3 regions of the Lactiplantibacillus sp. ME-2 genome follow, and region 3 is predicted to be linked to each of the others. Evidence: predicted binding sites of a transcription regulator. Region 3 holds the regulator's gene; each other region holds the start of a gene.
What was found. The regulator Rex, encoded in region 3, represses fermentation and respiration genes when NADH is low (regulators of the CRP and FNR family bind a similar motif). The targets are predictions, from matches to a motif close to TTGTGAANTANTTCACAA.

Region 1 (7,625 bases), on a different contig from region 3:
CGGCCGGTTCCGGGAAGACCTCGTCCGTTTTACAACGGGTCGCATACTTGTTGTATCGTTACCGGGGTAATTTGACGGCCGGACAAGTCATCTTGTTCTCACCAAATCAACTCTTTAATGATTATATTAACCAAGTATTGCCCGAACTGGGTGAACAAAACATGGTTCAGATGACTTATTTCCAATACGCATCGTACCGGTTACCACACATGCAAGTTGAAACTTTACAGCAGCGGTTTGAAACTGAAAATACACCGCAGATGGCAAAGATTACGAAGTTGGAAGGTAGCCTCGCATTTTTCAACGCGGTTACAACGTATGGCCGACATTTGGAACAAGCGGACATGCGTTTCCGTAACATTACGTTGAACGATGAAGTGATTATTTCCCGGGAAAAGATTAAATCGATTTACTACTCTTTCAACGAAAACTACCACTTAGCGAACCGGTTATCAGCAACTAAGGAAGAATTAATCAAGATTTTGAATCGCAAGGTTGAATCGGAGATGCGTTCCAAGTGGGTCGAAGAAGCGGTTCAAGACTTATCACGCGAAGAGATCAATCAATTATATGGCAATCAGCCGCGGGAATTTAAGAATGGCGATAAAGAGTTTAAATTCTTAGCACGTAAAATTGTGATGCAACGCTTAGGAAAAGCCCGGACGCAAATCGTGCGTAACCGTTTCTTGAGCATCAACATGCAGTACGCGCATTTCTTACGCGAAGTACCGAAGATCATCAAGTTGGCTGATCACGGTATCTCAGCTGCTGACTGGGATGCTACGGTTGAACGGAAACTAGCCGAGATTAAGGAACGTCATATCTCGTTAACAACGGTCTCAGCTTACATGTACCTGCATGACTTAATGACCGGAAAGCACGGGCAGCGTGACATCCGGTTTGTCTTCTTGGATGAGATTCAAGATTACAACGCCTTTCAGCTAGCGTTCCTGAAGTTTAGCTTCCCTCAAGCCCGCTTCACAATGCTCGGTGACTTGAACCAGGCGATTTTTACCAAGGAAAACAGCCATTCGCTGATCAATGAATTGGCCACATTATTTGACCCTGAAAAGACGCGGGTCGTGCAATTGACTAAATCGTACCGGTCAACGCAACAGATTACTGATTTCACCAAGGAAATTTTAGTCAATGGTGAAGCCGTCACGGCTTTTGATCGTCAGGGCGACTTGCCAAATGTCGTTGTGACGCCTAACTTTGAAGCAGGGGTTGATCAAGTCGTTGATCAGCTAGCGATGAACGATTCTGAACGTGATACGACGGCAATTATCGGGAAATCCTTAGCAGAATGCGAGGCGCTCACGAAGGCCCTGAAAGCTCGTGGTGAGCAGGTCACGTTGATTCAAACTGAAAATCAACGCTTGGCTCCTGGTGTCATTGTAGTCCCGTCTTTCTTAGCAAAAGGGTTGGAGTTTGACGCGGTCATCGTGTGGAACGCTAATCAGGAAAATTACCAACGTGAAGATGAACGGCAACTATTATATACAATCTGTTCACGGGCCATGCACGAGCTAACGCTAGTCGCGGTGGGTAGCTTGTCACCGTTACTAGCGCGGGTGAACCACGCCTTGTATACATTAAATGAAGCAAAAGTTTAAGTCAGTTTAAGACAGTGAGTACCGCTCCATTCACCTGGAGTGGTACTTTTTTTAGTTTTACTTGTGAAGGAAATCTTAAGGTGCGTCAGGATGATCAGTAGTGGAACAGTTGGGGACTTGTGTCGGAATAACTAAGAAAACGCTATCATAACGATGGAATAAGCGTTAAAATTAACTCATCAAGTGCAGTAGTCGGTGAGAGACAATGGCCTTAATGCTGACTAGGCACACAATATCGTGAAAATACTAACAACTAGTTAGAACGGTTGTTAGTGACCTGAGGAGGAAACGACGATGTCAATCACTGAAATGTTAGGTATTCAATATCCCATTTTTTCTGGTGCCATGATGCGAATTGCGACCCATGAATTAGTCGGGGCGGTTTCGGAAGCTGGGGGACTCGGTGTTTTAGGTTCAGCGGGGTTATCTGCCGAACAGTTGCGAGCAGAGATCCAAGAGACCCGCAAGCTGACGGATAAGCCGTTTGGTGTCAATTTAATGTTACAGATGAAGAACTGTCCAGAACTGGCCCAAGTCATCATTGATGAGGGGGTCAAGGTCGTGACGACTGGTGCGGGTAACCCGACTTCATATATTCCGCCGTTACACGCGGCCGGTATTAAAGTGATCCCAGTGATTGCTTCGGTCCACCATGCCCATAAGATGGTGGCGGCCGGTGCAGATGCGTTGGTTGCTGAAGGTCAAGAATCAGGCGGACATATCGGTCAAACGTCAACGATGGCATTATTACCTCAAGTCGTGGACGCTGTTGATATTCCGGTGATTGGTGCTGGTGGTGTCGGTGATGGTCGCTCGATTGCGGCGATGTTTGCGCTGGGCGCCCAGGGTGTGCAGTGTGGCACGATCTTTTTGACAGCTGAGGAGTGCCCGGTTCCAGCTAGTTATAAGCAACGGGTATTGGCTGCCAGTGACACGGATACAATCGTGACTGGCCGCAGCCAGCGCGATCCGGTACGGGCGCTAGTTAACCCGATGTTGGCGCAATACTTGCAATTGGAGCAAACTAACGCGCCGGTAGCAGAATTACACGCGTTAGCGGACGGTTCATTTGCGAAAGCCGTTGAAGATGGCGATATGGAACATGGTACGCCCATGGCTGGCGAAGTGGCGGGGATGATGACGACAATTCGGCCAGTCAAGGAAATTATTACGACGTTATTTGGTCAGGCTCGTGAGGTCGCGGCACAACTGAAAATCGAATAAGATACAGTAGCATAGCTCGGTACTAGGTCAGCGTTAACTAGTATCGAGCTATTAATGGTTATTGGCTATCAATTAGGAATCCGGTTAATTTGAATTTTAATCAGCGTTTGATAAGGGTTTCATGTTATAATCAACCCATTAATTTAGTAATGGTGGCAGACAGAAATCATGGAAGATCAGATGAACTATTATCGCTTCTCACGTGAACAGTGGAAGCAATTTTATCGTAACAATCAGCATCAAGTACCATTGACCGCAGCCAATTTGCACGAAATTGAGGCGTTTAATGACCGGATTAGTCTCGACGATGTCCGTGATATTTATATGCCGTTTGCGCATTTGTTGCAGGCCAAGTATGAACACTACTTGTCATGGCGGGAAACGGAGTCCGTTTTTTTACACCGCCAGAACCGCCAATCACCCTTTATTATTGGAGTGTCTGGAAGTGTGGCAGTTGGCAAGACCACCACAGCACGGTTATTAGAGATTCTATTTAAATATTTATATCCAGACCGGCGGACGCAATTGATTACGACGGATGGTTTCTTATACCCGAATGCCGAGCTCAAAAAGATGCAATTGATGGAACGTAAAGGGTTTCCGGAAAGCTATGATATGACGCGGCTGATCCAATTCTTGAACGATGTGAAGAGCGGAAAGCCGTTAGCGAAGGCCCCGGTATACTCTCATCAGACTTATGATATTGTGCCAAACCGCTTTGACGTGATCACGCATCCTGACATTTTGATTATTGAAGGGATTAACGTGTTGCAATTGCCAAGCAATCAGGCGATCTACATTAGTGATTTTACGGACTTCTCAGTGTATGTGGATGCGGATGCCGATTTAATTGAAGATTGGTACTTAGAACGCTTCAAGGCCCTGATGAAAACGGCTTTCCAGGATCCGACGAATTATTTCTATCCTTGGGCGATCGGTGATCCGAAGGACGCGATGGCGATGGCCGAGCGTGTTTGGGAAGAGGTTAACTTGAAAAACTTGAATGATTATATCTTGCCAACCCGTAATCGTGCGGATTTAATTTTGCACAAAGTTGCGCATCATGTGATTGATGCCGTGTATTTCCGCAAATATTAGCACCTAAGAAATTTCTCATACTGGTTGACCGAACGTTTAGAAATCAGTATGATAGACCTATTGAGCATTAATTAATCCAAAGGAGTGAACAACTTGGCAAAAACGGATACCGCGTCTTTCGATTCCATTTTGGTATTGGATTTCGGTAGTCAGTATAATCAATTGATTACCCGGCGCATTCGTGATTTCGGCGTTTATTCGGAACTACTTCCGAACACGATCACCGCTGAAGAAATCAAGGCCCGTCACCCGAAAGGTATTATCTTTTCTGGTGGCCCCAACAGTGTTTACGATGATGGCGCCTTTCGGGTTGACCCGGAGATTTTCAAGTTGGGCTTACCAATCTTGGGGATTTGTTACGGCATGCAACTGATGACCTACACGCTTGCGGGCGGGAAGGTCGAATCAGCTGATAACCGTGAATACGGCAAGGCGAACATTGACGTGACGAGTGACTCGGCGACCCTATTTAAGAACACGCCAGCTGAGCAGTCAGTGTGGATGAGTCATGGTGACTTGGTTACTCAGGCACCTGATGGTTTTGACGTGGTGGCCACTTCTAAGAACTGCCCGATTGCGGCAATTCAAGATGTTGACCGGAAGTTATATGGGATTCAATTCCATGCTGAAGTTCGGAATACGGACTACGGTAATGATATTTTACGGCACTTTGCTTTTGACGTTTGCCAAGCTGAAGCTAACTGGTCAATGGATGACTTCATTGATATGCAGATTGAAAAGATCCGCGCTGAAGTTGGCGACAAAAAGGTCTTACTGGGACTTTCCGGTGGGGTTGATTCCAGTGTCGTCGGTGTGTTATTGCACAAGGCCATTGGAACGCAATTAACAAGTATTTTCGTTGACCACGGTTTGTTGCGGAAGGGCGAAGCCGATCAAGTCATGGCGAGCCTGGAAGGTAAGTTCGGCTTGAACATCATTAAAGTTGATGCTAAGGATCGATTCTTAAGCAAGCTGGCTGGTGTCAGTGATCCTGAACGGAAACGTAAGATCATTGGTAACGAATTTATCCAAGTGTTTGATGAAGAAGCCACGAAGTTAAACGGGATGGAATTCCTCGCACAGGGGACTCTCTACACCGATGTGATTGAAAGTGGGACTTCAACGGCCCAAACAATCAAGTCACATCATAATGTTGGTGGTTTGCCAGAAGACATGCAGTTCAAGTTGATTGAACCGCTACGGACGTTATTTAAGGACGAAGCACGGGAACTCGGTGAAAAGTTAGGGATGCCGTCTGACCTTGTTTGGCGTCAACCATTCCCAGGCCCTGGTCTCGGAATTCGGGTTATTGGTGAGATTACGGAAGATAAGTTAGAAATCGTGCGCGATAGTGACTTTATCTTACGTGATGAAATCAAAAAAGCCGGCTTGGACCGTGAAATCTGGCAATACTTCACCGTATTACCAGGCATCAAGTCAGTCGGTGTCATGGGTGACGGCCGGACCTACGATTACACCGTTGGTATTCGGGCCGTAACATCAATCGACGGTATGACCGCCGACTTTGCACGTATTCCATGGGATGTCTTACAAAAGATCTCAGTGCGGATCGTCAATGAAGTCGATCACGTTAACCGCATCGTGTACGATGTTACGAGTAAGCCACCTTCGACAATTGAATGGGAATAGAAAATTATATAAAATGAAATCGTAATATTGATTTAACAGTATTTGTGAGCTTATAAAATGGATGAATTGGTGGCGAATCTGAAAGATTTCCTATCAACAGTCTCACTAAGAATCGTGGAAGTCTTCAGTCACTTGGAAGTGATTGAGGATCTCCACGATTTTTTTTTAGAATTCGTTCCTTGTGCATTCACAGAATGTTGCGGATAATGTAATAAGGGAAAGTGTATCAAGTACAGGGTGGAGGAACCGACATGGCAATTACCGAATATGAAGATCAAATCCAATCAATCATTAACGAACCAAATCACGAAGAGTTCGTCTATGATTTTTTAAGTGTGTATGAAAAAATCCCCAAGGCAACGATTACTAAGTTGAGAAAGGGCTTGAATAACCTATCAAAGGAACCGGGTGAAGTTTATTTAAAGAATAAGCTTTACTTCAAGCAGACTGATTCAAATTTAATGCAGGCGTATGTGGATGTTCAGGCCCGCGTAAATGAGTTGGGAACAAAACCGCGATTCGTCATCGTCACTGATTACAAGCAGCTACTGGCTAAAGATACAAAGACCGACGACACCTTGGATATCGAGTTTTCAAAATTACCTCAAAAGTTTGAGTTCTTCTTGGCGTGGAACGGAATTGAGAAGGCTGATTTTGACAAAGAAAATCCTGCTGATGTTCGTGCTGCCAAACGTTTTGCTAAGCTCTACGACGTTGTAGTTAAGGATAATCCGGATGCGTCGCGTAAAGGACTAAACCTGTTCTTAATTCGTGTGCTGTTCTGCTTGTTTGCGGAAGATACTAACATTTTTGTGGACAATTTATTTACTAATCGAGTTAAGCAGATGACCCAAGAAGATGGGAGTGACTTTGATGCGTTTGTTAGTCAGTTATTTGGTGTGCTTGATTTTGAAAAATCGCAACGTCCGGCCGACACACCATCGTGGCTTAATGATTTTCCATATGTTGATGGTGACCTATTTAAAAATCCTCACGAATCCTTGGAGTTTAGTTCTAAGTCTCGAAAATTAATCATTGATGCTGGTGAATTGCTGAATTGGAATCAAGTGAATCCGGACATCCTCGGATCCATGATTCAGGCTGTTGCCAGTGAAGACAGCCGCAGTCACCTCGGTATGCACTATACGTCAGTTCCGAACATCATGAAGGTGATTAAACCGCTTTTTCTGGATGGACTTCGCGATGATTTTGAAGCAGCCAAAGGTAATGAGGATAAGCTTCAGAAGCTGTATAACCGCATTGGTAATATCAAATTTATGGATCCGGCTTGTGGGTCAGGTAATTTCTTGATTATCACGTACAAAGAATTGCGACAGCTTGAAATTGATATTTTGAAAGAGTTAAACAACCTTGGCGTTGCCACAATGTACGTACCGTCTGTGACTTTAAATCAGTTTTACGGGATTGAAATTGAAGACTTTGCGTGCGATGTAACGCGTCTCTCCTTATGGATTGCTGAACATCAAATGAATGTCAAACTTCATGACGAGGTTAGTGATGCCGTTCGTCCAACGTTGCCTCTTCAACATGCAGGGGCAATCATAAATGGTAATGCGTTGCATTTAGACTGGAATGATATCATGCCTCACAGCGAGGGTGATGAATCATATTTGTTCGGGAATCCTCCTTACCTCGGATCGTCAATGCAAAATAACAGTCAGAAGAACGACCTTACTGAATTGTTAAAGGATACAATTCCGTCGTACTCTAGTTTGGATTACATTTCAGGTTGGTTCTTTCTTGCTGCAAATTATATCGTAGATAGTCGTAGCGCTTTTGCATTTGTTACCACTAACTCAATTAGTCAGGGTGAACAAGTAGCACCTTTATGGGGATACTTATTGTCTAGGGTAACGATTAGTTTTGCATATCAATCATTTCCTTGGAAAAATAACGCTAAGAAAAATGCAGGAGTGATAGTCGCAATTATCGGTTTGATTTCAAAAAAAAGTGCTTCTTTGAGCCGTGCCGACAAGCATATTATAGATTCAAGTGGTTTTGCTCAGGTAGTCCGAA
Region 2 (7,625 bases), on a different contig from region 3:
TAAAGCCGCCATTTTGCTGTGGGATTCAGAATTTGAAGTTAAACCGACCAAAGTTTACATCGGACTACGTATTAAACATCATAATGTGGTTGATTTGTTACCGCAAAAAAGCCAGTTAAAAATTTGGATTAACTTATCAAAAGGAGAACTAAACGATCCCAATAATTTATTGAGAGATGTTAGCAGTATCGGCCATTGGGGAAATGGAGATTATGAAGTAATTATAAAAGATGATACTCAGATTGAATATATTCTGAGCTTAATCAAACAGGCATGGGAAAAGTATCGTCACTAAAACTAAAAACGAATCGCAGGTGCATCTATATCACAACAATCAAAGAAATTACTGAAGCTATCAAGGCTGATCCCGATAACGCTGAATATACGGCGAAGGGGTGGGACCCATTATTTCATGTGTTACCGACAGCCACTATTTTAGTGATTAGTCAGGCGCCGGGACGTATTGCCCAAAATACCAAGACGTATTTCAATGATGCGAGCGGCGACCGACTTCGAGATTGGATGGGCGTGACGCGGGAGCAATTCTATCAAAGTGACCGCATTGCAGTTATGCCACTAGATTTCTACTATCCTGGTAAAGGCAAAAGCGGTGACTTGCCACCGCGCAAGGGCTTCATGGATAAATGGCATGAACCGCTGCTAGCAATGATGCCTAACGTTCAACTGACGTTACTTGTGGGCCAATATGCAATTAAGGCTTATTTAGGACGTTCACGGCAAAAGACGTTGACTGCAACGGTTCAAAATTATCAGGATTACTTGCCTGATTATTTCCCATTAGTGCATCCATCGCCCCTAAATTATGGCTGGCAAAAGAAGAATCCATGGTTCCAAGCGACCGTGGTGCCAGATCTTCAACGACGGGTACAGATTGCATTAAAATAAGGTCTATGACAGCCTTGTTAAGGCCAGTGTTCATAGCTTGTTGACTGTAACTTCAAGGGCCTAATTTGGTTAAAAACGTGGTAATACTGAGCATGAATGGCTCGGTATTACCACGTTTTTAGTTTACTGGTTTATGACGATGCGCTTAGCTAGCCAAGCTTTCTCACTTGAAAAAGATAGTACTATCTTTTATAATGATATTTATTCTCTTTGTTCATCACTATTTAAAATATAGGAGCTAAAAATTCATGGAAACAATTAAAGCGGTTCACACCCGGCATTCAGTCCGGGCTTTTAAAGACGACCCTATTGAGCCACAGTTATTAACAATGATTGTTACGGATGCTCAGCAAACCCCCTCGTGGGGCAATTCACAACCATGGCAAGTCTATATTGCAACGGGGCACGCACTAACTAATATTAAACAACACTATGCTACTGCCGCTGAGCAAGGGATTGCGGAAGACGCTGATCTCGCCAAAGTACACCGGGGTGATTTTTCGGCGTTTGCTAGCCAAAATATGGGGCACTGGGTCGGAACTTTTCGGCCCGTGATCGACTCAGACCCGACCACTTATTGGGATAGTCGTGCTAATCTTTATCGCGCACCGGCGATTGCCTATCTCGTACTCGACGCTAACCCTAATAGTTGGTCAATCTATGATTTAGGCGCTTTTTCGCAGACGTTAATGTTGGCCGCAACTGCTCGCGGAGTACAGTCAGTACCATCTTATGAATTGGTTAAATATCCGGCCATTGTACGAAATGCACTCGGGATGCCTGCGAATAAAGTAGTGGCGATGGGGATTGCTTTAGGCTATGAGAAGCCTGAAAAACCGTTAAATCAATTTCGAACTGACCGAGTTGCTACGCCGCAAGTTTTGCATATTATCAACTAATTTAGACTCACTTTTGCAGCAGAAAACCAGCTGTTTACCAGCAGACACTATTGCCAACCGACACCGTTTCATCTAAGATGGAGGGTAACTTGAACCTGATAGGGGAGGCTGGGCAATGCCGACTAAACAACGAACGTACAAAATTAAGTCCTATGTCAACGCTAGCCATGCGGTGCGGTGGGCAACTGGCTCCGGAAAAAAGCACACGCACACGTGGGAAATTGTTTGTGAATTGCACACGGTTGATGCGATGGTCGCTTTTTACGATATTGAAAAAAACTTGCATCAAGCGTTGGATGAATTGTCAGGTAAATTTTTGAACGACTTACCTGAATTTAAAACTGTTAATCCAACTGTTGAAAATGTCACGGAGTATTTATTTACCAAGATTGATAAGACATTGCGAGACAACGGGGCGCAACTGCTGCGAATTGAAGTTAGTGATTCGCCAACACGCGCTTATTGTATTAGTGTCACCGAATAAGATTAATGAAAGGGGCCACCAAGAACGGCAGTTGCAGCTGTTCTTGGTGGCCCTGATTTTTATTTAATTATCGTTTTGGACGGACAACTGCTAAAAAGTCAGCTAAAGCCTGCGGGTTGGTCAATTGTCGATTACACTGATTGCTGTCACGACAAATGTAATTGCCGTTACGCGTGTAAGGTCCGAGACCAGATGACTTGGTTGTCGACATAAAGAGTGCGACGTTGCCAATTGTTTGGCAAATGGCACAGACGCCCTTGACTGTTTGTGGTGCTAAATCTCCCTGGATACCAATGAGACGATCATGATCCGGGATTACTAAATACTTTTTCTGGTTACCACCATCATTCCAACCTAGGTAAGTCAATTCGTGTAATGCTAATTGTGACCATACAGGCTGCTTCAACTTTTTGACCTTGCGAAACAACTTGCTTAGTTGCTTTGTCGTCAAGGATGGAAACGGAATAATTAGCGGAATTAGCGTTTCAAGTAGTTGAGGGGCCTTGGCACGGGTTAGCCGGTCCGTTTGCAAATGGGACAAGAAATTAGCGGTGATTGGATTGTCACTAGGAAGCAGTGGCGTAATCCGCTCGATAGCTTGTGCCCGTACGACGGCTCTAATTTGAAGATCGTTTACGGCGAGCTCGGCGCTAATTAACTGATTGACTTGCTGAGTAATATAACTGTATTGATAGGTGGTAATTGTCGGTTGCATAATATAATTCCTTTCAGATTCAAACCAGACACTTCTCTGAAAGGTTCTGTCGAAAAGTGTCGCTAACGAGCAGCACTTTTGCGTACAGATAATGATGCCATCATCATTAATCATCTCCTTATTGTGGCCGATTATAGCCACAGCGATAAACAGTATAACGTATACTGCTGATTTTGGCAATAGATGGTGTCTGTTTTGATAGGCACCTTGCATAACTTATATTTGGAAATCAAATACCGTAAGTCCTAAAATGTTTCACGTGAAACTTTCGCCATGGGACACTAAAACATCACGCAACTCGTGAGTTACGTGATGTTCTCAAATACATATTCGCTTTGAATTGTGCTTAATTCGTGACTGAATCTTTGACTTGTTTCAGCGCATTTTGGACCGCTTCTTTAATAGCTCGGCTAGATGCAGAGGCACCTAAAACGGCGTCAACGCTAGTGGAGTTGGCTGCCACAATTTCTTGTGGAATTTGATCGATAGCGGTTAAACCAACATCTTCACTTTCATGGTGTTGAATAACATCGACTGCTTGAATTTTATGGTCGTTGTAAGTCACACGCACAATAACTTTGCCACCTAGCCCGGCATTGGAACTGCCGAGATATTGATCAGCGGCCAGTTTAACATTAGATGCTGTTTCGCCATCAACAAGGTCATTAATTCCGTTGGCTTCGTTGGCGGTGACAGATTCACTATCTACCTTTGGACGAGCAGCGTTTTCACCGGCTAACTTACCAAAGATCAAACATTCGGCTAAATTACCACCACCTTGATAGCAGTTTGCAACGATACCGCCTAATTCACCAGCGCCGAACAAGCGTGGAATAGGTTCGTCATTGACGTTGAGAATTTGGGCATTTTCATTGCGTTGTGGCCCCCCTTGCGTGTTGAGGACGTCATTGGCCGCAGCAATGGCATAGTAAGGGCCATCGTCCAGTTGACGCATCGTTTGCGGATCACGACCAAATTCAAAATCACGTCCCACTTCTGTGTAGTGATTAAAGTCAGTTACCGTCTGTTGTAGATTATTAGCAGGAACTCCCAATTTGGCGGCCAATTGTGCAATCGTTGGCGCGGAAACGAGCTTGGTCATGAATTTCGGATACGGTAACTGACCAGCCTGACTTTCTTCTTGTTTGAAGGCATCGTACTGGGTTTGATCAAAAATTAAGTAGGGGTGCTGATTATTCATTGGGATTAGCCAAGAGCCATGTGTGTAAACGTGTCCGTGACGGTGCTTAGCGTCTTCTTGGAAGTAGCGTGTCCCGTCATCAGCGATAACGAAAATACTACCGTTTTTTAATAAAGGCCAGTGTTCAATTTGACGGCCCCGTTCATTGGCGTCTTCTTTGAAGGTGATTCCAGGTAAGATACCGTGAGATTCATAATTGGTCATGTGCCACATTTTGGCATCAACTTCTTGAGCCATTTTGATACCATCACCGCGGTTATAGAGCGTCCCAAGTGGTGTCAGATGATCACTGTGCAAGTAGGTTTGCTTTAACTCAGGATTGTTTTCAAAACCACCCATAGCTAAAACGACGCCATTATTGGCATGGATATTAAGCAGTCGCTCGCCCCGTTTGATTTGGACCCCTTGGATCACTTTAGTATTAGGATCTTGGATCAAATGTTGTGCCCGTGAGTCCAACCAAACGTCAATATTGTCAGCTCGTTCAAGGACTTTTTGCCGGAGTAGTTTCCATAATGCAGCGTCTTTATCACGTTTGTGAACGAGGGCAAAGTCAATCGTATCACTTCCGGCTAGTTCTGGGTATTCCGCCATGGTTTTCTTGATGGCAACGGCATCACCGGGTTTAATATCATGTTTCCAACTAACGGCTTTAATCCCCAGATATTTTTCAAAATATGCTGGAATTTTACTCATGCCGCTTAAATAGGCGTTGAGTGTCTTAGTAGGGGTACTGAATGGCGCGCCCAGTGCTTGATAATAAGCGGTTAGTTTATCTAAGCTTTCACCCGTAACGACGTGTTGGGCGGAGTAGCGGGTGTTGCCACCTTCACGGCCAAATGGTGCCGCATCAACTACTAGTACGTGGGCACCATTATCAGCAGCAAAACGAGCCGCTGAAGCACCGGCACCACCAAAGCCTAAAACGATGACGTCGTAGTTACCGTGCCAGTTCACATTGAGCGCGGGCGTGCCGTTGAGTGCCTTAACGTATTTTTCAAAGTTATCGAAGCACCGTTCCAAGAACTTGATAGAAGGGGCATCGGTCATTTGACCATTCTGATCAAAGGCTTTAGCAGCGTAGCTTAACATGTATTCATTGCCAGGGAGTACCTGAGCATCAACTCCGGGCGCATTGAGAATATTGCGTAAGTCACCTTGAGCACGACACGTCCCCTGTACGCCAAGGGAAGTACCAACTAACATGACCGGTTTATTAGCAAAGGGGTGGAGCTGGTAAGAAAGCCATTCAATAACGTTCTTGAGTGCGGTCGGAATGGCATGATCGTATTCGGGTACCCCGATGATCACCCCATCGGCCTGGCTAATTTTATCATTTAAGGCTTGAACGGTCGCCGGGATATGATTTTGAGTTGGTTCATTAAAAAGGGGAATCCCTGTAATTTCATTAACGTCAATGGTAGCCCGTTGACTAAAATGATGCTTCATAAATTGTAATAATTCACGGTTGTAAGACTGTTGTGCCGCCGTACCAATCAAGGCAATATATTTCATAATTAACATTCCTTTATTAGTTTTTAGTTGGATAAGTATACGAATTGTTTACGCTTTCAATATAAATAGTTACCTAGAAAAAACAACCGTTAATTTTAACGAAGCCAACAGAATGCTATTGTGACAAGGATAACAAGCTGTGATTAACTTGACGGGTTGTCGAAACTTTAGTGAGAATTAAGCAAGTGGCAAACTTTATTTTAGCTTTTTATAAATTCTATTTATAAAAGTGTCCGATAAAAGGCACTAGTCGCTATGATAATTTCAGGTATTTTTAATCGCAAACAGGTCCCTGTAGGCTGTATATAACGGGTTTTATTGCGACACCTCAAGCAACTACAACTAAATTTAAATTGACAGACTTATAAATTAAGTTATGGTGATATTTAAAAACGGCAAACAACCGTTAATGGCAAGATATGTGAAAATCTTAACAATTATATGAAGATTAGGAGGAAGTGCAGATGTTGAGTGAAATAAAATGGAAGGGCTTTCTGTTACCGCTAATTTTTGGAATTGGGTTATGGCTAGTTACGCCACTACGACCAGTAGCAATTAGTATTATGGCGTGGCACTTATTTGCAATTTTTGTGGCAACGATTATTGCTTGTATTACCAAGCCATTACCGATGATGGCCGTCACGCTGATTGGGATTGTTGTCGCGACGTTAACGGGTGTTTTTACGATGGACGAAGTCGCTACTGGTTTTGGTAATTCGACGGCGTGGATGGTTGCCATGTGCATGTTCATGGCTGCTGGTTTTATTAAATCAGGACTTGGCAAGCGGATCGCCTATCTGTTTGTCAGTTTATTTGGCAAGCGCACGCTGAGCTTAGCATACGCCTTATCCTTTGTTGATGCCGTATTGGCGATTGGTATTCCTAGCAATAATGCGCGGGTCAACGGGATTATGTATCCCATTATTGATAATCTTTCTCGTGAAATGGGATCTGATCCGAAACAGGGCACACAGCGAAAATTAGGCTCATTTCTAGTTTTTAATGAATATGAAGTTAATAATATTACATCAGGCTTGTTTTTGACCGGTTTAGCTGGCAACATGGTGGCTATTGGTTTAGCTAAGATGCAGGGAATCACGGTAACTTGGATGCAATGGTTTATGGCTGCTTGTGTCCCAGGTATTTTATCGCTACTAATTATTCCATGGGTACTATATAAAGTCTATCCCCCTGAGGTGAAACAAACGCCAGACGCGCACCGCTGGGCAACGACGCGTTTGGCCGCACTTGGAAAAATGACAGCTAGTGAAAAAATTATGTCAATTACCTTTATTTTAGCGATTGTTTTATGGTTGATCGGGACTAAAATTGGCATCGATGCGACCGAAGTAAGTTTTATCGCAGTTGTTATTTTGCTGATTACGGGCGTGTTAACGACTAACGATTTGCTCAATGAACATTTTGCTTGGAATATTTTAGTCTGGTTATCGATCATCATGATGATGTCTAAGAAGCTAATGATACTAGGCTTTTTCCCATGGTTTTCCAAAACGTTAGGTCATTTACTGAATGGTATGAACTGGATTAGCGTGCTCATTATCCTGTTTTTAGCTTATTTTTACTTACATTACATGTTTCCGAGTGTTTCAACACAGATTTCGGCGTTATATGCTGGCTTTTTATCCATCGCCATTGGTGCCGGTGTTCCCCATGTTTTAGCGGCGTTACTATTGGCATTTGCTGGTTCAATCAACTTGTCAACGACGCCGTACTCGGCCGGGCCCGCGGCATTATTGTCAAGTACAGGCTATGTGACTAGTGCGGAGTGGTGGCGATTGAGTGCAATTATTGGGGTTATTTTTAACGTCATCTGGTTAGGTGGGGGCTTGCTGTGGACCAAGTTATTAGGCTTTTGGTAAGACTAACTGAGCAATATAGATGCGG
Region 3 (7,625 bases):
AAAGCAGAACGCGTTACCTTAGTTGGGTCCACGATACCAGCTTTGATCATGTCAACCCATTCATCAGTTGCGGCGTTGAAACCAACACCTGGCTTTTGTTCCTTCATCTTTTCAACGATAACAGAGCCTTCCAAACCAGCATTTTCAGCGATTTGGCGAACTGGTTCTTCCAAAGCACGTTTAACAATGTTGATCCCAGTTTGAACGTCACCAGTTTCCTTCAATGCAGCAACATCTTTGATAACGTTAATCAAAGCAGTACCACCACCAGCAACAAAGCCTTCTTCAACGGCGGCCCGAGTTGCGTTCAAAGCATCTTCAATCCGGTATTTACGTTCCTTCAATTCAGTTTCAGTAGCGGCACCGACACGAACAACGGCAACCCCACCAGCTAATTTAGCTAAACGTTCTTGTAACTTTTCTTTGTCAAAGTCAGAAGTTGTTTCACCGATTTGGTTACGGATAAATTCAACCCGTTCTGAGATAGCATCCTTGGAACCAGCGCCTTCAACAATGGTGGTGTTATCCTTAGTAACCGTAACTTTGTTGGCTTGACCTAATTGATCGATGGTCGTGTCCTTCAATTCAAGGCCAAGGTCGTCAGTGATAACCGTCCCGCCAGTTAAGATAGCGATATCTTGTAATTGTTCCTTACGCCGATCACCAAAACCGGGTGCCTTAACGGCGACAACGTTAAACGTCCCACGCATCTTGTTCAAGACTAAGGTTGGTAAAGCTTCACCAGAAATGTCATCAGCAATGATCAACAATGGCTTGCCTTGTTCAACGATGGATTGTAATAGTGGTAAGATATCTTGAATGTTTGAAATCTTCTTATCAGTAATTAAGATATATGGATTGTCAAGATCCGCCTCCATCTTATCATTATCAGTAACCATGTATTGTGATAAGTAGCCGCGGTCGAATTGCATCCCTTCAACAACGTCTAAGCTAGTATCAACACCACGTGATTCTTCAATCGTGATAACACCGTCATGACCAACTTTTTCCATGGCTTCGGCAATCAATTTACCAGTTTCTTCACTTGCTGAAGATACAGAAGCGATTTGCGCAATATCTTCTTGCGTCTTAACTTCGTGTGCCATAGCGTGTAATGAGTCAACCGCCGTCTTAGTAGCTTCTTCAATCCCACGACGAATGCCAACAGGGTTAGCACCGGCCGTAACGTTCTTCATACCTTCATTAACGATTGATTGTGTTAAGACCGTTGCAGTAGTCGTCCCATCACCAGCGATGTCATTAGTCTTTGAAGCAACTTCAGAAACTAACTTAGCACCCATGTTTTCGAAATGATCGTCTAATTCGATCGCCTTAGCAATCGTTACACCATCATTAGTAATTGTTGGTGAACCATATGATTGTTCCAAAACAACGTTGCGACCCTTAGGACCTAACGTTGACTTAACTGTGTCAGCTAATTGATCGACACCTTTTAGCATCGCTGAACGTGCATCTTCAGAGAACTTTAATTCTTTAGCCATTATCTCTATTCACCTCATGAATTTAATTTATTTTAAGTTGCGCAATTTAAATGGATTAGTCTTCGATTGCAACAATATCTTTTTCGTGCAATACCAAATACTTAGCACCTTGATACTTGACTTCGGTACCGGCATACTTATCGAATAATACTTGATCGCCGACCTTCACGCTGGGGTCAACTTTTGTCCCGTTATCTAAAACACGACCGTCATTGACGGCAACAACCTTACCGCTTTGGGGCTTTTCCTTAGCGTTATTGGCAATGACAATACCGCCAATTGTTTGTTCTTCTTCTTCTTGTTGTTGCAAGATAACGCGATCTCCTAATGGTTTTAACACGTGAATCCCTCCATTTATTCTTTTTTAGCACTCCTCAACCTCAAGTGCTAATTACATTGTCAACTATATCATTTTAATTCAAGATTGCAAGTGATTTGTCAATTATTAGTCAAAGAATGTCAAATCGACTATAATGAATACTATTGAAGTATCAATAAATCTTAAATCAAACTTTTAAAAGGACGTGACTTGATGGTTAATCGCCGCCAATCAATCTTTATTCTTATCATCTACTTTATTATTTACGCACTACCGAGCGTCCTTGTGACTGCTTTCCATCAGCTAGGGGCCCAAGTATTCGTGATTCAAACGGTCGACTACTTAGTCGGTGCAATCCTACTCATCTGGTTGGCGAGTCGCATGCGGACAAAAAACGTTGTTGAAAAACAACCAAGTAACTGGTTCATGACGTTCATCTGGGGATTGATCGGTCTTGTCCTAGTCATCGTTGGTCAAGTCATCATTTTAAAAATGACGGCTTTACTGGGACAGTCAACAGCGTCAACCAACACGACCACCCTCTTAACTGTTGGGCAACAATATCCCGCTTTCTTCTTAGCCATCATTGTCGGTGCCCCGATTATGGAAGAAATCGTCTTCCGCAAAGTTATCTTTGGCAATCTAAGTGCGGTTACTGGTCAGATTGGAGCGGCCTTGATTTCTAGTGTGCTATTTAGCTTTGCACATGCGGATGGTCACTTTATCCTCTATGCCTTTATCGGGTTATTATTCTGCTGGTTATACCAGCACACCGGTCGGATTCAAACATCGATGACGGCTCACATCCTAATGAACGCATCGGTTGTGTTACCCACATTATTAGGCTTACTGCACTAGTATCATTACTAGGTAGCGCTAACCTAGCGTTTCAACGTTAATTTTCACCGAATATTTATACGTTACAATCAATGATTCGTGATCTAAGTATGTTAAAAAGGCTTCCCTGAATAATTCAGAGAGGCCTTTTTATAGCCATTTAATTTCAAAGATAAAGCGAGTTATTAATCTTCAGTCTCATTTTCATCGTCATTACCATTGTCACCTAATTGCTGACCGTAATGTTCAATGAAGTAGATCAATGTTTGTAATTCGTTGGTCAAATCAACGTTCTGAACCCGTACTGTCTCAGGAACGGAGATTCGTAACGGCGTAAAGTTCATGATTCCTTTGACGTTTGCATCAACCAAGTCATCGGTAATTTTCTGAACAACCGTGGTTGGCACCGTTAAGATAGCAATCTCAATCTGTTGTTCGATCAATTGCTTTTTGAGCTCCGTCATTGGGTACACTGGAACCCCACTTTGGACTGTATTGGCAATCGCCTCGTTGACATCAAATGCTGCTGAAATGCGGACATTACTGTTTTTGTGAAAATTAAAGTTCAGTAGGGCGTGGCCCAAATTACCGACCCCAATTAAAGCAACATTCGTTAAGGTGTCTTGATTTAAAATCTTTTTGAAAAATGCAAGTAACGTTTCAACATCGTATCCATACCCTCGTTTGCCGAGCGCCCCAAAATACGAGAAATCTCGCCGAATCGTTGCTGAATCTACTTTAACCGCCTCGGACAACTCGGTCGATGAGACCCGCTTCTTATCTGCATCTAGCAAGATATTTAAATAGCGGTAATAAATCGGTAACCGTTTTGCCGTTGCCCGTGGAATTTTTGTTTCTGCCATTCGGACGTGTCCTCCTAATTAAAAGTTTGTGAATTTGCTGACACTATTCTAGCATAACGCGTGACTTTGTGAAATAATAATTACTTATTATTCCGAATAATTGGGTCAGGCCGTTACAATATGCTACAATTATGTCACGAATTAAATGTGAAAGGAGCTTAATAAAGCGTGATTTTACTACAAGTACAGCAAGTTATGCGGCGTTTTGGCGCCGATGTCTTGTTCGATAACGTACAAATGGATATTCAAGAACACGCTCGGGTGGCCCTTGTCGGTCGAAACGGGGCCGGAAAATCAACCTTACTTAAAATGATTGCCGGCGAAACGGTACCGGACGAAGGCCATATTTCAATGCGCAAGGGCTTAACAATCGGTTACTTGGCGCAAGACCAAGGACTGGATAGTAACAATACGATTTGGGAAGAAATGAGTAGTGTCTTTGCTGAGTTACATGCCATCGAAAAACGGATGCACCAGCTCGAAAATCAATTGAGCGACCCCGCAATCATGAATGATGAGCAGGCTTATCAACAGACCCTGAAAACCTATGATCAGATTCAAACTGAATTTCAACAAAAAAACGGGTACGGCTACCAAGCTGAGATTCGGGGCGTGTTGCACGGCTTCCAATTCGACGCCGATGTGTACGATAAGTCGGTGACGGCACTATCCGGTGGACAAAAGACCCAGTTGGCCTTGGCCAAGTTGTTACTTGAAAAACGGGACTTGCTTATCCTTGACGAACCGACGAACCACTTGGACGTCGAAACCCTTACTTGGTTGGAAAGCTATCTCCAGTCTTACTCTGGTGCGCTGCTAATCGTTAGCCATGACCGTTATTTCTTAGACCGGGTCGTTAACGAAGTCTATGACTTATCACACCATGAAATGGTGCACTACACTGGTAACTACGACCAGTTTGTGCAAGAAAAAGCGGCTCGAATCCAAGCACAATGGAAACATTATGAAAAGCAACAAGCGGAGATCAGCAAGCTTGAAGACTTTGTTAATCGTAACATCGTGCGTGCTTCTACGACAAAACGGGCCCAGGCTCGGCGTAAGCAGTTAGCAAAGATGGACTGCCTTGACCGCCCTGATAGTGACGAGAAGACTGCCCACTTTGGCTTTCATGCGGCTAAACAAAGCGGCAACATTGTGTTGACCGTCAAAGATGCAGCCGTGGGCTATGATGGTCAGATTCTTTCGGAACCCGACAACTTGAATATTAAGAAACATGAAGCTATTGCCATCGTTGGACCGAACGGTATTGGAAAATCGACTTTCCTAAAGAGTATTTTGGGACAGATTCCATTCATTAAAGGCCAGGCCGTTTTTGGCACCAACGTCGTTACGGGCTACTACGATCAAGAGCAACGTAATTTAAACGACAAAAAAACCGTCCTCAGTGAACTTTGGGATGAACATCCCACCACTCCTGAAAAAGACATTCGTACCATTTTGGGCAGTTTTCTCTTCACTGGTGAAGATGTTGATAAACCCGTTCATGCCCTATCTGGTGGAGAACGAGCCCGGTTACTGTTGACCAAACTTGCCATGCAAAATGACAACTTCTTAATCTTAGATGAACCAACTAACCACTTGGATATCGATAGCCGTGAAGTTTTGGAAGTCGCCCTCAACGACTTTGACGGCACCCTTTTGTTCGTGTCACATGACCGCTACTTCATTAACCAAGTCGCCACGAGTGTCGTAGAGGTTTCTCCGGAAGGCACGGAACTCTTCTTAGGTGATTACGACTACTACATCGACAAGAAACAAGAGCAAGCTGAAATCGCGGCTGCGGCTGCTAGCCAAGCGGCCGAAAAAGCTGCTGAAGCCGGTGCAGCGGATTCAACCAGTGCCACAACTGCTGCTCCCCGCTCCAAAGGCCAGCAAAATTACCAAGCCAGCAAGCAGCAACAACGTGAAAAACGCAAGCTTGAGCGCTCAGTTGCCGCCCTGGAAGAACAGATGACTGCCTTAGATGAACAAGCCACACAGATTCAAACTGAAATGGCGCAACCTGAAGTATCGGCCGATGTTGGTAAACTACAAGACCTACAAAAAGAACTTGAAGCCATCAATACTCAACAAGAACAAGTTGAAACCGAATGGACCGAACAAGCTGAAGCTTTAGAAGAATTGAGCTAATTTTCCAACGACTCATCAGATAAAAATAATAGTCGCCTCAAGAATTAATATAATTCTTGAGGCGACTATTATTTTGCCCCTATCCGCGGCATAAATCATGATTGAAAGAGGATGATTCCTAGAATCAAAAATGACCAGCTTAAGCCCGCTGGAAACAGTTCAAGTTAGTGTAAACTTGCTTAGTTAGTTCGTCCTACACCGACCTCCAGTCGGGATAGCGTTCGAATGGCTGACAAGGATATACCCAACTTTTGCTGAATTTGTCGTTGTTTTTCATAAACGTTAATTTTATCAATCAACTGTCAGATTGAAAAGGTCTTGTGATAACTCACTATTTCTGAATTACCGTAGTAATAATTGAATATTTCGAAAAAGTGGAGAAGGCACTCTGATATTTAACTTAAAGGGTTCAGTATCAAAATAGCCAACGACAAATTGTACTGAGTTCAGTGGCCGTTCATCAGCCATTCGAGCGGCTTCCCGACTGGAGAGGCTGGGTGACAATGCTCAGTAGCCAAATTATTCTTAGCTGGAAGTGGGTTGCTTCCGGCTTAGAATAAGACTCGTATTTGAGATGACGCGGGTTATGCGTTAGCTCAAATCGACGTCGGCTTACGTTCCAGCAATTGTCACCCAGCCCCGGAGGTCGGAATCGGACGCGCATTGCTGACGAACAGGAATCCACCTAACCGGCACCTTTCAATCATAATTAATGAAAAGATACTAAAACGGGTGTGAAAAGGACTGACTTTTCACACCCGTTTATAACTGCTTCATTACTTCAACATACCTGGCATCCAATCAAATTCTAAGCTTGGATCGGCATTCAGCGCCGCGTCGCCGAATTGGTGATGCTGATATTGAACATAGCCCGCAGCACCAATCATGGCACCATTATCACCGCATAACTTTAGAGGCGCTAAGATTAGTTCGGTGTCAGGAAAAGCGGTTGGTAAATCTTGTTGTAACCGTTCACGTAGCCCCTGATTAGCTGCAACGCCACCGGCTAAGACTAATTGCTTAACTGGATATTGTTTGAGGACTCGTAACGTTTTACTCATCAGAACATCAACCACGCTGGCCTGAAAGCTAGCCGCTAAATCGTTCTTATCCAGAGTCGCGCCAATTTGATCTGCGTGATGGACCGTATTGATGAACGCACTCTTCAGCCCACTAAAACTAAAATCGTAATTATCTTCATCAATCATTGCTCGCGGAAATTTGAAAGTGTCGTGACCTGCATGTGCCATCTCGTCAATGACTTTACCTGCCGGATATGGAACACCCAATACCCGACCGATTTTATCATAAGCTTCTCCAGCCGCATCGTCACGTGTCTCACCAATAATCTCAAACTGCCCATCTGCTTGCATGTAGACCAATTCAGTATGACCGCCAGAAACTAATAGTGCCATTAGCGGAAATTCGAATGGCTTAACAAACCGAGCGGCATAAATGTGCCCGGCCATATGGTTAACTGGAATCAGCGGTAATTGGTGCGCGTATGCCACTGTCTTAGCTGCATTAACACCGACTAACAGTGCCCCCACTAGACCGGGGCCATACGTCACGGCAACAGCATCAAGGTCAGCATACGTCACGTGTGCCTCTTGAAGTGCGGCTTCAATACAAATTGTAATTTGTTCAATATGATGACGGCTGGCAACTTCAGGAACCACGCCACCAAACCGTTTGTGACTATTAATCTGCGTTGCAATCACGTTGGATAAAATCTCATGGCCATCTTTGATCACTGCCACACTAGTCTCGTCACAACTGGACTCAAACGCTAAAATCAAGTTTTGTTTTTCCACGGTTCCCATCCTTTTAATTAATCATTTTACGCATGATCCACGCATCTTCTTCGGGATCATGATAATATTCCTTACGCGTGGCAATCTGGTCAAAGCCGCATTGCTGATACAAGCGCTGGGCGGCGAGATTACTAGCCCG

Region 1: MMY95_RS09435 (nitronate monooxygenase) is a predicted target of Rex. The motif match lies at 1,852-1,869, and genes of this name have one in related genera.
Region 2: MMY95_RS05765 (FAD-binding protein) is a predicted target of Rex. The motif match lies at 5,839-5,856, and genes of this name have one in related genera.

What each region holds. Positions count from the first base shown of each region.
Region 1 is NZ_JAKZEQ010000023.1:10,850-18,474, forward strand. Features, by position in the region: gene helD (RNA polymerase recycling motor HelD) at 1-1,616, shown strand, start outside; gene MMY95_RS09435 (nitronate monooxygenase) at 1,911-2,840, shown strand; gene coaA (type I pantothenate kinase) at 3,009-3,938, shown strand; gene guaA (glutamine-hydrolyzing GMP synthase) at 4,032-5,588, shown strand; partial or broken gene MMY95_RS09450 (DNA methyltransferase) at 5,840-7,625, shown strand, end outside.
Region 2 is NZ_JAKZEQ010000011.1:12,148-19,772, forward strand. Features, by position in the region: gene MMY95_RS05740 (DUF5655 domain-containing protein) at 1-295, shown strand, start outside; gene MMY95_RS05745 (uracil-DNA glycosylase family protein) at 274-906, shown strand; gene MMY95_RS05750 (nitroreductase) at 1,155-1,805, shown strand; gene MMY95_RS05755 (6-carboxytetrahydropterin synthase) at 1,921-2,289, shown strand; gene MMY95_RS05760 (elongation factor G-binding protein) at 2,357-3,004, opposite strand; gene MMY95_RS05765 (FAD-binding protein) at 3,351-5,720, opposite strand; gene MMY95_RS05770 (DASS family sodium-coupled anion symporter) at 6,185-7,600, shown strand.
Region 3 is NZ_JAKZEQ010000017.1:41,403-49,027, reverse strand. Features, by position in the region: gene groL (chaperonin GroEL) at 1-1,502, opposite strand, end outside; gene groES (co-chaperone GroES) at 1,558-1,842, opposite strand; gene MMY95_RS07965 (type II CAAX endopeptidase family protein) at 2,035-2,679, shown strand; gene MMY95_RS07960 (redox-sensing transcriptional repressor Rex) at 2,844-3,521, opposite strand; gene MMY95_RS07955 (ABC-F family ATP-binding cassette domain-containing protein) at 3,690-5,672, shown strand; gene tsaD (tRNA (adenosine(37)-N6)-threonylcarbamoyltransferase complex transferase subunit TsaD) at 6,449-7,495, opposite strand; gene rimI (ribosomal protein S18-alanine N-acetyltransferase) at 7,500-7,625, opposite strand, start outside.